Regions from separate parts of the Clostridium sp. LIBA-8553 genome, predicted to be linked through region 2. Evidence: a T-box and tRNA genes for the amino acid it is inferred to sense, from the RefSeq annotation. Region 2 holds a T-box; the other holds one or more tRNA genes.
What was found. A T-box is a leader RNA that pairs with one kind of tRNA and senses whether it is charged. The one in region 2 lies ahead of trpS (tryptophan--tRNA ligase), so its partner is inferred to be a tRNA-Trp.
Positions count from the first base shown of each region.

Region 1: it has a tRNA-Trp gene. The T-box ahead of trpS (tryptophan--tRNA ligase) is inferred to sense a tRNA for this amino acid. The anticodon was not compared.

Region 1 is NZ_CM173489.1:2,937,100-2,941,539, reverse strand. Features, by position in the region: gene tsaB (tRNA (adenosine(37)-N6)-threonylcarbamoyltransferase complex dimerization subunit type 1 TsaB) at 1-170, opposite strand, end outside; gene tsaE (tRNA (adenosine(37)-N6)-threonylcarbamoyltransferase complex ATPase subunit type 1 TsaE) at 164-628, opposite strand; gene AC2JAQ_RS13135 (CBS domain-containing protein) at 928-1,548, shown strand; tRNA gene AC2JAQ_RS13130 (tRNA-Trp) at 1,762-1,837, shown strand; tRNA gene AC2JAQ_RS13125 (tRNA-Trp) at 1,866-1,941, shown strand; gene AC2JAQ_RS13120 (alpha/beta-type small acid-soluble spore protein) at 2,174-2,356, shown strand; gene AC2JAQ_RS13115 (metallophosphoesterase family protein) at 2,643-3,788, shown strand; gene AC2JAQ_RS13110 (AAA family ATPase) at 3,778-4,440, shown strand, end outside.
Region 2 is NZ_CM173489.1:713,057-717,496, reverse strand. Features, by position in the region: gene AC2JAQ_RS02990 (anaerobic sulfatase maturase) at 1-354, opposite strand, end outside; gene AC2JAQ_RS02985 (hypothetical protein) at 528-1,070, opposite strand; gene trpS (tryptophan--tRNA ligase) at 1,408-2,406, opposite strand; T-box leader at 2,603-2,818, opposite strand; gene brnQ (branched-chain amino acid transport system II carrier protein) at 3,152-4,426, shown strand.

The DNA of each region.
Region 1 (4,440 bases), 1.4 Mb from region 2:
AAATCTTTGATTTTTAAGTTGTTATATTTAAGTAAATCATCTATTAAATCCATTAATAAAACGGAGTGTTGTTTTTTATCATTTAAGTTTATTTCTCCTAGAACTCCCTTTTCATTTACTAAGGCACATGTAGCAGTGCTAGAAGAAGAGTCAATGGCTAATACTAACATTCTTTTATCTCCTTTATGTAATTATATCTATTTCCATAACCGTCAATAGTTATTTTTCTAAAGTTCTCACCCATATCAGGTAATTTTTCAATTTTAATATGTATATATTCTTCTGGTATAAGTTCTTCTATATAGTTAGCCCATTCGATTAAGCTTACACCATCACCAAAGATATATTCATCAAAACCTATTGCTTCAATTTCATCAGGATCATTAACTCTATAAACATCAAAATGGTAAAGAGTTAGTCTTCCGCTGTGATATTCATTAACTATATTAAAAGTTGGACTAGTTATGTGTTCGTCAATTCCTAATCCTTCTGCAATTCCTTTGCTCATATGAGTTTTGCCAGTTCCTAAGTCTCCAGTTAAACAAAGAATATCCCCTTTATTTACAAGAGAACCGAGTTGTCTTCCAATATGCATAGTTTTATCTACACTATCTACTATAAATTCCATAAAGAACTCCTTTCAAATTAACACTCTGTAATCATTCTATCCAAATTTAAAGAAAAAGAAAAGAGATGCTAGATTTAATAAGATATTTTAAGTTTTATTATGTACTCTAAATAAGCTAAATTTTCTATGAGATTTAATAAAACATACATCCATAAAATTATTATAATATTAACCTTTAAAGGGCAAAAGACTCTTTAATTAATACTTTAGTAAATTTAATGTAATTAGATAACTAAGGAATAGGATAATAGTATAATATTATTATAAAGTATGTGAATTTAGGAATTGGGGGGATTTGTATGTTAGTAAAAGCTGTTATGACAAATAAGGACAATCTTGATTTAGTTAATTCTAAAACTAGACTTAAAGATGCATTGAAAATTATGGATGATAATAATTTTTTATCAATTCCTGTAGTAGATGGCAATAAATTTAGGGGAGCAGTTTCTAAAAGCTGCATATATGAGCATTACTTTAAAAGTAATTTAGGCAAAGAAGAGTTGTTAAATAATGTTAGTGTAGGAGAAATTTTTAAAACAGAAATTCCTATAATAAGTAAGGAAGAGCATATAGAAAAGGCAGTAGCTATGTTAGAAAAAATGAGAATTTCTTTTGTTGCTGTTGTAGATGAATTTGATAATTTTAAGGGAATATTAACTCATAAGGCAGTTTTTAAAGAATTTAACAATGCTTTTGGACTTAATAAGGGAGAAAGAATAGTTATAAGAACATATGATGTTCCAGGACAATTATCAAAAATGACTAAAATAATATCTCAAGAAGAGGGAGATATATTAAGTGTAGTTATCGTAGATACAAAAAGTTTAACTGAGGTTAAAGAAGTTATAGTTAGAATTAAGAATGGAGACATTGAAAATATTAAGAAGAAATTAAAAGATTCAGGATTTAAATTAGCATAATAAAATAGTTGAAAATAGAGAGTAAAGTATATTTTAGAAGAGTTTTAGTAGGTGGTTGTTTATAAGATTTAAAATAGAATATACTTTACTTTTATTAGCAAATAGAAGGCTATTTTATTAATGTATTAAAATGTATTTTTTATTAAAAATAAAAAATTACATAAAAAACTCTTGCGTTAAGTTTAATTTTAATATATAATAAATTCTGTGTTCAGGGGTATGGCTCAATTGGTAGAGTAGTGGTCTCCAAAACCATTGGTTGTGGGTTCGAGTCCTACTGCCCCTGCCAATTAACACAATTTATAACATAATATTATAGGGGTATGGCTCAATTGGTAGAGTAGTGGTCTCCAAAACCATTGGTTGTGGGTTCAAGTCCTACTGCCCCTGCCAGAAAATCAGTAAATTAATTTACTGATTTTTTTTTTGCTTAAAATTAATTTTAATAAAGTTCAGTATAACGATGTTTCTATTATGATTAAATTTATTTTTATAAGAATTTTATGGAAAAAAATCCTTAGATTTCATAGGTTTATAATCTGTATTCTGGTTAATATAATAGTGTAAGCAAGAGATAAACAAATTTCAAGCTTACAAATTACCAAAGCCAAAGGAGGAATTAGAAATGTCAACATCATTAGTTCCAGAAGCAAAAAATGGATTAAGTAAATTCAAGACTGAGGTAGCTAGAGAATTAGGTGTACCATTCTCAGATTATAATGGAGACCTAAGTTCAAGACAATGTGGTTCCGTAGGCGGCGAAATGGTAAAAAGAATGGTAGAAGCTTATGAAAGTCAGTTAAAATAATGACCCTTTCGCTAGTACTAAACTAAACAAAAGATTCATTGGAAAGTAGGAGGTAATAGATATGGGCATTGCAGAAACAACCGCAGAAACGACCATTGAAGAAAACCTACATAGTGATTCTGAAGATATAGCAGGAGGAAGTGTTATGGAAGGTAAACCACCAAAACATGAAGCTTAAACTTCTACCGCAAAAAAGCTATCTAGAGGATGCAACATCCTCTAGATAGTCTTTTTTTTTGGTATTCTCTATGATAAAATTAGAATAAATTGGAATAAGTGAGGTGTCATGCTGTTGAAAAAGGTAAAAATATTACATTGTAGTGATATTCATTTTGATACTCCTTTTAAGGAATTACCAAAAGAAATAGGTGTAATGAGAAGAGCAGAATTAAGAGAAAATTTTAGTAAAATAATAAATAAAGGAATTGATGAAAAAGTTGATTTAATTCTTTTAGCTGGAGACCTTTTTGACAATGATACTTTAGAAAAGAGTACTCTTATTTTTATAAAAGATCAGATGGATAAACTTAATAGACATAATATAAAAGTATTTATTGCGGCGGGAAACCACGATCCTTATAATAAAAAATCTTTTTATAATATGATTAATTGGGGAAACAATGTTTATATATTTAATAATCAAATGGAAAGAGTAGAAATATCAGAATTAGATACAGTAATATATGGAGCATCATTTAATGATAAATATATTAGAGAATCACAACTTAAAAATTTTAAAGTTCAGGAAGAGGACAAGAATTTAATAAAAATTATGCTTCTACATGGGGAGTTAGGAAATAATGAAAGTGGAGAATATAATCCTTTATTATTTAAAGAAATAGAAGCTAGTAATATGGATTATATAGCCTTAGGTCACATTCATAAGTTTTCAGGAATAAAGAAAATTGGTAAAACTTATTATGCATATCCAGGTTGTCCAGAGGGAAGAGGGTTTGATGAAGTTGGAGACAGAGGAATAATATTAGGGAATGTAACTTTAGGAGCAGTAGATTTAAATTTTGTAAAAATGAATAAAAGAGAATATTTTGTAAGAGAAGTTGATGTATCTGGATGTGAGACTAAGGAAGAAATAATTGAAAGAATATTAAGTGCTTTTTCAAAGGAATCAAGAATAAAAAATTTATTCAAAGTCATATTAAAAGGAAATATAGATGAGCATTTTAAAATTGATACTGATTTATTAGAAAATTTAATTAGAGAAAAATTCTTTTATTGTAAAATCGAAAACTCTACTAGAATTAAAATAGATATGGATGAGCTTAGTAATGAATATTCAATTAAAGGTATTTTTTGTTCTTTAATGAAGGATGCTTTTGAAGCTGGAAAAGAGGATGAGGAAATACTTGATATAGCTTTTAGAGTTGGTATGGAAAGTCTTTTAAATGGAGAAGTGAATTTAAATGATAATTAAAAAAATAAATGCGAAATCCTTTGGAAAACTAGAAAATAAAGAAATAGAATTAAAAGAGGGATTTAATATAATTTATGGTGAAAATGAAAGTGGTAAAAGTACTTTACAATCTTTCATAAAGGTTATGTTATATGGTGTTGATAACAAAAAAGGCAAAAAATCTTTAGCGGATAGAGTCAAATACACTCCAATAGGAAAAAGTGCGTTTTCGGGAGAATTACTTATAGAAGTAGAAAATGAAGAGCTTTTAATAGATAGAAGTTTTGGTAAGACTAAGAAATACGATGAAGGAAATATTTTTAACAATGTAACAGGAGAAAAAATAAACCAATACTCTTGGCAAGAACCTGGAAAAGACATATTAAATATATCTGGAGAGGGATTTAAAAACACTCTATTTATAAGTCAAATGGGGTGTAATGTAGAAAGTTCTAAACAGGATGATGTGTTAAATAAAATTATAAATATTTTAGAGTGTGGCGCAGATGAAATTTCTTATAAAAAGATAAAAAATAATTTGGAGGAAAACAAAAAGCAATTAACTAATTCGAGGAAAACAGGAAAGTTAGATTTATTAAAAGTTAAGGAGAGTAATCTCCTAGAAGAACGATATAAAAGAGTGATGATTCATGAAGAAAACATAGATAATGAA
Region 2 (4,440 bases):
AAGAAAATTGTTCTCACTTAAAAATTTTGCCCACTTTTCATCTATTAAAGTTCCATTTGTTTGTATACTATTATATATTTTTAACCTCTTATGATTATACTTTTTCTGAAATCCAGTTAACTTTTCAAAAAATTCTAGTCCTGCTAAGGTCGGTTCTCCTCCCTGAAAAGCAAAACTACAATGTTCATCTGCCTCATTTAAAACTCTCTTGACCATATTTTCTAAAACTTCTTCTCTCATAATTCCATAACTCTTAACTTCTCTACTCTCGCTTAAAGAATGATAAAAGCAATAAGTACATTTTAAATTACATGCACTTGAAGCTGGCTTAATAAGCAAACTTAATGGTGGCATCCCAATTCCCCCTCTTAATTCTTTCATATTACTATAAAAGCTTTATTTATTCCTTTTAGTAAATTATCCTCTTCACTAATTAAATTTAAAAGTATTAATATTATTTAGTCACTATACCCCTTAAAACATAGTTCTTAACAACTTTTATATCTAGAAAAACCTTTACTTTCCCCCTATACTTTTACTAATTCTTCTTTTCCCAAAACTTGATGACTAGTCTTTTCATTTATTAATCTTACCACTTTATTCATTTCATATTGATCTCGTCCTTTAATTTTATATTCTTCGCCATTATTTAAAAATATAGTAATTAAATAAACATATCTATTAGCTGTATTATTTATGCTAATTTCTTTAACATCTTTAAAATTTAACGTTTTCTCTCCATTTACAAAAAGAACAAAATCATTCTTTCTTATAATAATAGTACTTTTAATATTTTCCTTTGTAGTATATATAACCATTCCAACACAAAAAATAATAGTTAATAATCTCCATATAATTGATGTAAGATTATCAGGTTCCCTTGCCATAACTCCAATTACCAAATCAAAAGCAAAAAATATTGTTAATACGTTTGATAGTTTATCATATAATAAACTAATACCTTTTGAATCTGTTTTTTTCTTTTCTAATTTAATAGCTTTTAATTGATTATTCCTATAAATAATCAATCCACCTAATATTAAAATACACATAATTAATCTGCCAATCATAAAATACTCCTTTGTTTACCCTTCTAAAAGTAAGTTCTCCCAAATCAAACTTCACAATTTGTTCATTTTCTTTATTATAGCATTTTTACAAATTAAAGAAAATATGAATTTTTCTGTATAAAAAATCACTAGATATAACTAAAGTAATATTTAAATAAGTGATTAGAATTTCATTTATTCTTTAATAAATATAACATTAAAAGGCTGAGACTGTTTTACCAATGGGCGTTTCGAAGCCTTAGTTATATTTATGGCAGAATGAATATAAATTCTTCACGAAATTCAATAATTACTAAGCTATATCTAGTGAACCTTTACTTAATAAAGCTATTAATTCCTATCTTGGGATTAATCCTATTTTCTTTTGCATTTTTCTTAATGTTTTCATTGCAGTATAATTTGCTTTTTCTGCACCACTCTTATATATTTCTTCTAAAGCTTTTTTATCACTTAATAAAGCCTTAACTTTTTCTTGAACTGGCGCTAATTCCTCAACTATTGCATCTCCAACATCCTTTTTGAAGTCAGCATATCCTTTTCCATTATACATTTCAACAACCTCTTCTGGAGTATTTCCTTTTATCGCACAAAGAATATTGATTAAATTCTTTACTCCTGGCTGTTCATCAGTATAGTTTACAACCCCAATACTATCTGTTACTGCTCTTGAAATTTTCTTTCTTATAACATTAGGTTCATCCATTATTAATATGAAACCATTTGGATTAGCATCTGATTTGGACATCTTTTTGCTTGGATCTTGTAAGTCCATTATTTTTGCTCCTTCTTTTGGAACATATCCATCTGGTATAGTGAATGTTGGACTATACGTATTATTAAATCTAGTAGCTATATCTCTTGCAAGCTCTAAATGTTGCATTTGATCTTTTCCCACTGGTACAAGATCTGCATTGTATAAAAGTATATCTGCTGCCATAAGAACTGGGTAATTAAATAATCCTGCTCCTATTGAATCTCCCATTTTCTTTGATTTATCTTTATATTGAGTCATTCTACTTAATTCACCCATGTATGAATTACATGTTAAAAGCCATGAAGCCTCTGAATGAGCTGGTACATGTGATTGGATAAATAAAGTGTTTTCTTCTGGTTTTATACCTGATGCTATGTATATAGCTAAAACTTCTAAAGTTCTTCTTCTTAAATCAGCTGGTAATTGTTTTACTGTTATTGCATGTAAATCAACAACACAGAAATAACAGTCATATTCCTCTTGTAATTTAGTCCAGTTTTTTATGGCTCCTAGATAATTTCCTAATGTTAAATCACCTGATGGTTTTATTCCACTAAAAATAATTTTTTTCTTATCTTCCATTACTACTCTGTCTCTATACTAAAACATAAAATTATATCAAGAGACAGATACACCTCCCTTATTTTAATTACTATATAAAATTTAACTTATTTTTCTTGAATAAAGCTCTTAATTAAATCTACGTTATTTAAAAACTTTAAATAGATCATCTTATTTATTAATTTAAAAATAAAAAAGTCCTATAAGCCATAAAGACTTATAGGACGAATATATCGTGGTACCACCTAATATTACAAAGATAAACTCTTTGCATCTCTACCTTGTAACGTAAGGATTACGATTTAGAATACTAAAAATTCCTCTAAACACCTCAAAGATCCATTCAACTTAATCATAACTATCATACTCTCAGCAACATATGACTCTCTGTAAGTCTGGTTTTAAGCCTACTAATTCTTTTCATAGATATTTTATATTAACTTTAATGTTATTTTATCATTTTTTTACTTTTAGTCAAGAATATTTCTTTTATTAAATTATTGATAAGTTAGAAATTATCTATATGCGCTAAACGCCCACATTAACATTAAATCAATATTTTCTTTATTTTTTTATTAATTTATCAATTTTATATTCTTATTATTTCATTTATAAAATATTTTTATTGATTTTATTTAACATTGTGATAATATATTATTATAACTTTTATAAATAAAATTAAAAATTACTCAAAGAATAATAATGAAATATTATAGAAAATTGTTACGAAATTTAATTTAATTATTTCAGAAAGATGAGGTGTATTATGAATAACAAAAGATCAGACTTTTTAGTAATCGGCTTTGCATTATTTTCAATGTTTTTAGGTGCAGGTAACCTTATTTTCCCTCCTTTTTTAGGAAGAAATTTAGGACCTGACTACTACTTAGGTATTATAGGCTTTATAATAACTGGTGTTGGTGTTCCTCTACTTGGAATACTATCTTCAATGAGAGTTAACGGAAAATTTGAATTATTCGGAGATAAAGTTGGTAAGAAGTTCTCATTAATATATTCAATAGCCTTGTTTATACTTATAGGACCATTATTGGCTATACCAAGAACAGCGGCTACTACATATGAATTGGCTTTTGCCCCTAACTTCCCTAACATAAATTATTTTGCAATAATAGTTGCTTACTTCTTAATAAACTTAATATTTGTATTAAAGCCATCAAAAGTTATAGATGTTTTAGGTAAATTCTTAACTCCTATATTATTAGCAATATTATTTTTCTTAATAGCTAAAGGAGTTCTTAATCCAATAGATGCCTTAACAACATCATATACTCCTGATGCTCTTTCTATATCATTACTTGAAGGATATCAAACAATGGATGCAATTGCAGCTGTTATATTCTCTTCAATAATATTAGGTTCAATAAAAGCTAAAGGATATACTGGTAAATCTAGTTTTAAAATACTTATTAAAGCTGCAGTTATTGCAATCGGAGGTTTGGCAATAATTTATGGTGGATTAATATTCCTTGGTGCTCATACTGGAAACCAAGCTTTAGATTTATCAAATTCTCAATTATTACTTTTCGTAGCTGAAAGTATTCTAGGACATGCAGGAGCAATATTAATAGGAATATCAATGGCATTAGCTTGCTTAACAACATCAATAGGATTACTTTCTGCTGGCGGAAGCTTCTTTGAAAGAGTTTCTAATGGAAAGCTACCATATAAATTCAATGTTATATTAATGACTATAACAAGTATATTCGTTGCTAGCATAGGATTAGATAACATAATATCATTATCAGCTACTTTACTTGGTATTATATATCCAGTAACAATAGTTCTTATATTATTAAATCTATTCCATAAGAGAATAACTAATCCACTTACTCCTAAAGTTACTGTATATGTTACTTTAACATTCAGTATATTAATAACTTTAGCTGGTTTTATACCTGGATTAGAAAACTTTGTTTCTTTACTTCCACTATACTCTAAAGGATTTGGCTGGTTATTACCTGCATTAGTAGGATTTATAATACCTAGTATTATTCCTGTAAGAAAAACTGCTACAGCTTAGAAAATATTAGCTTG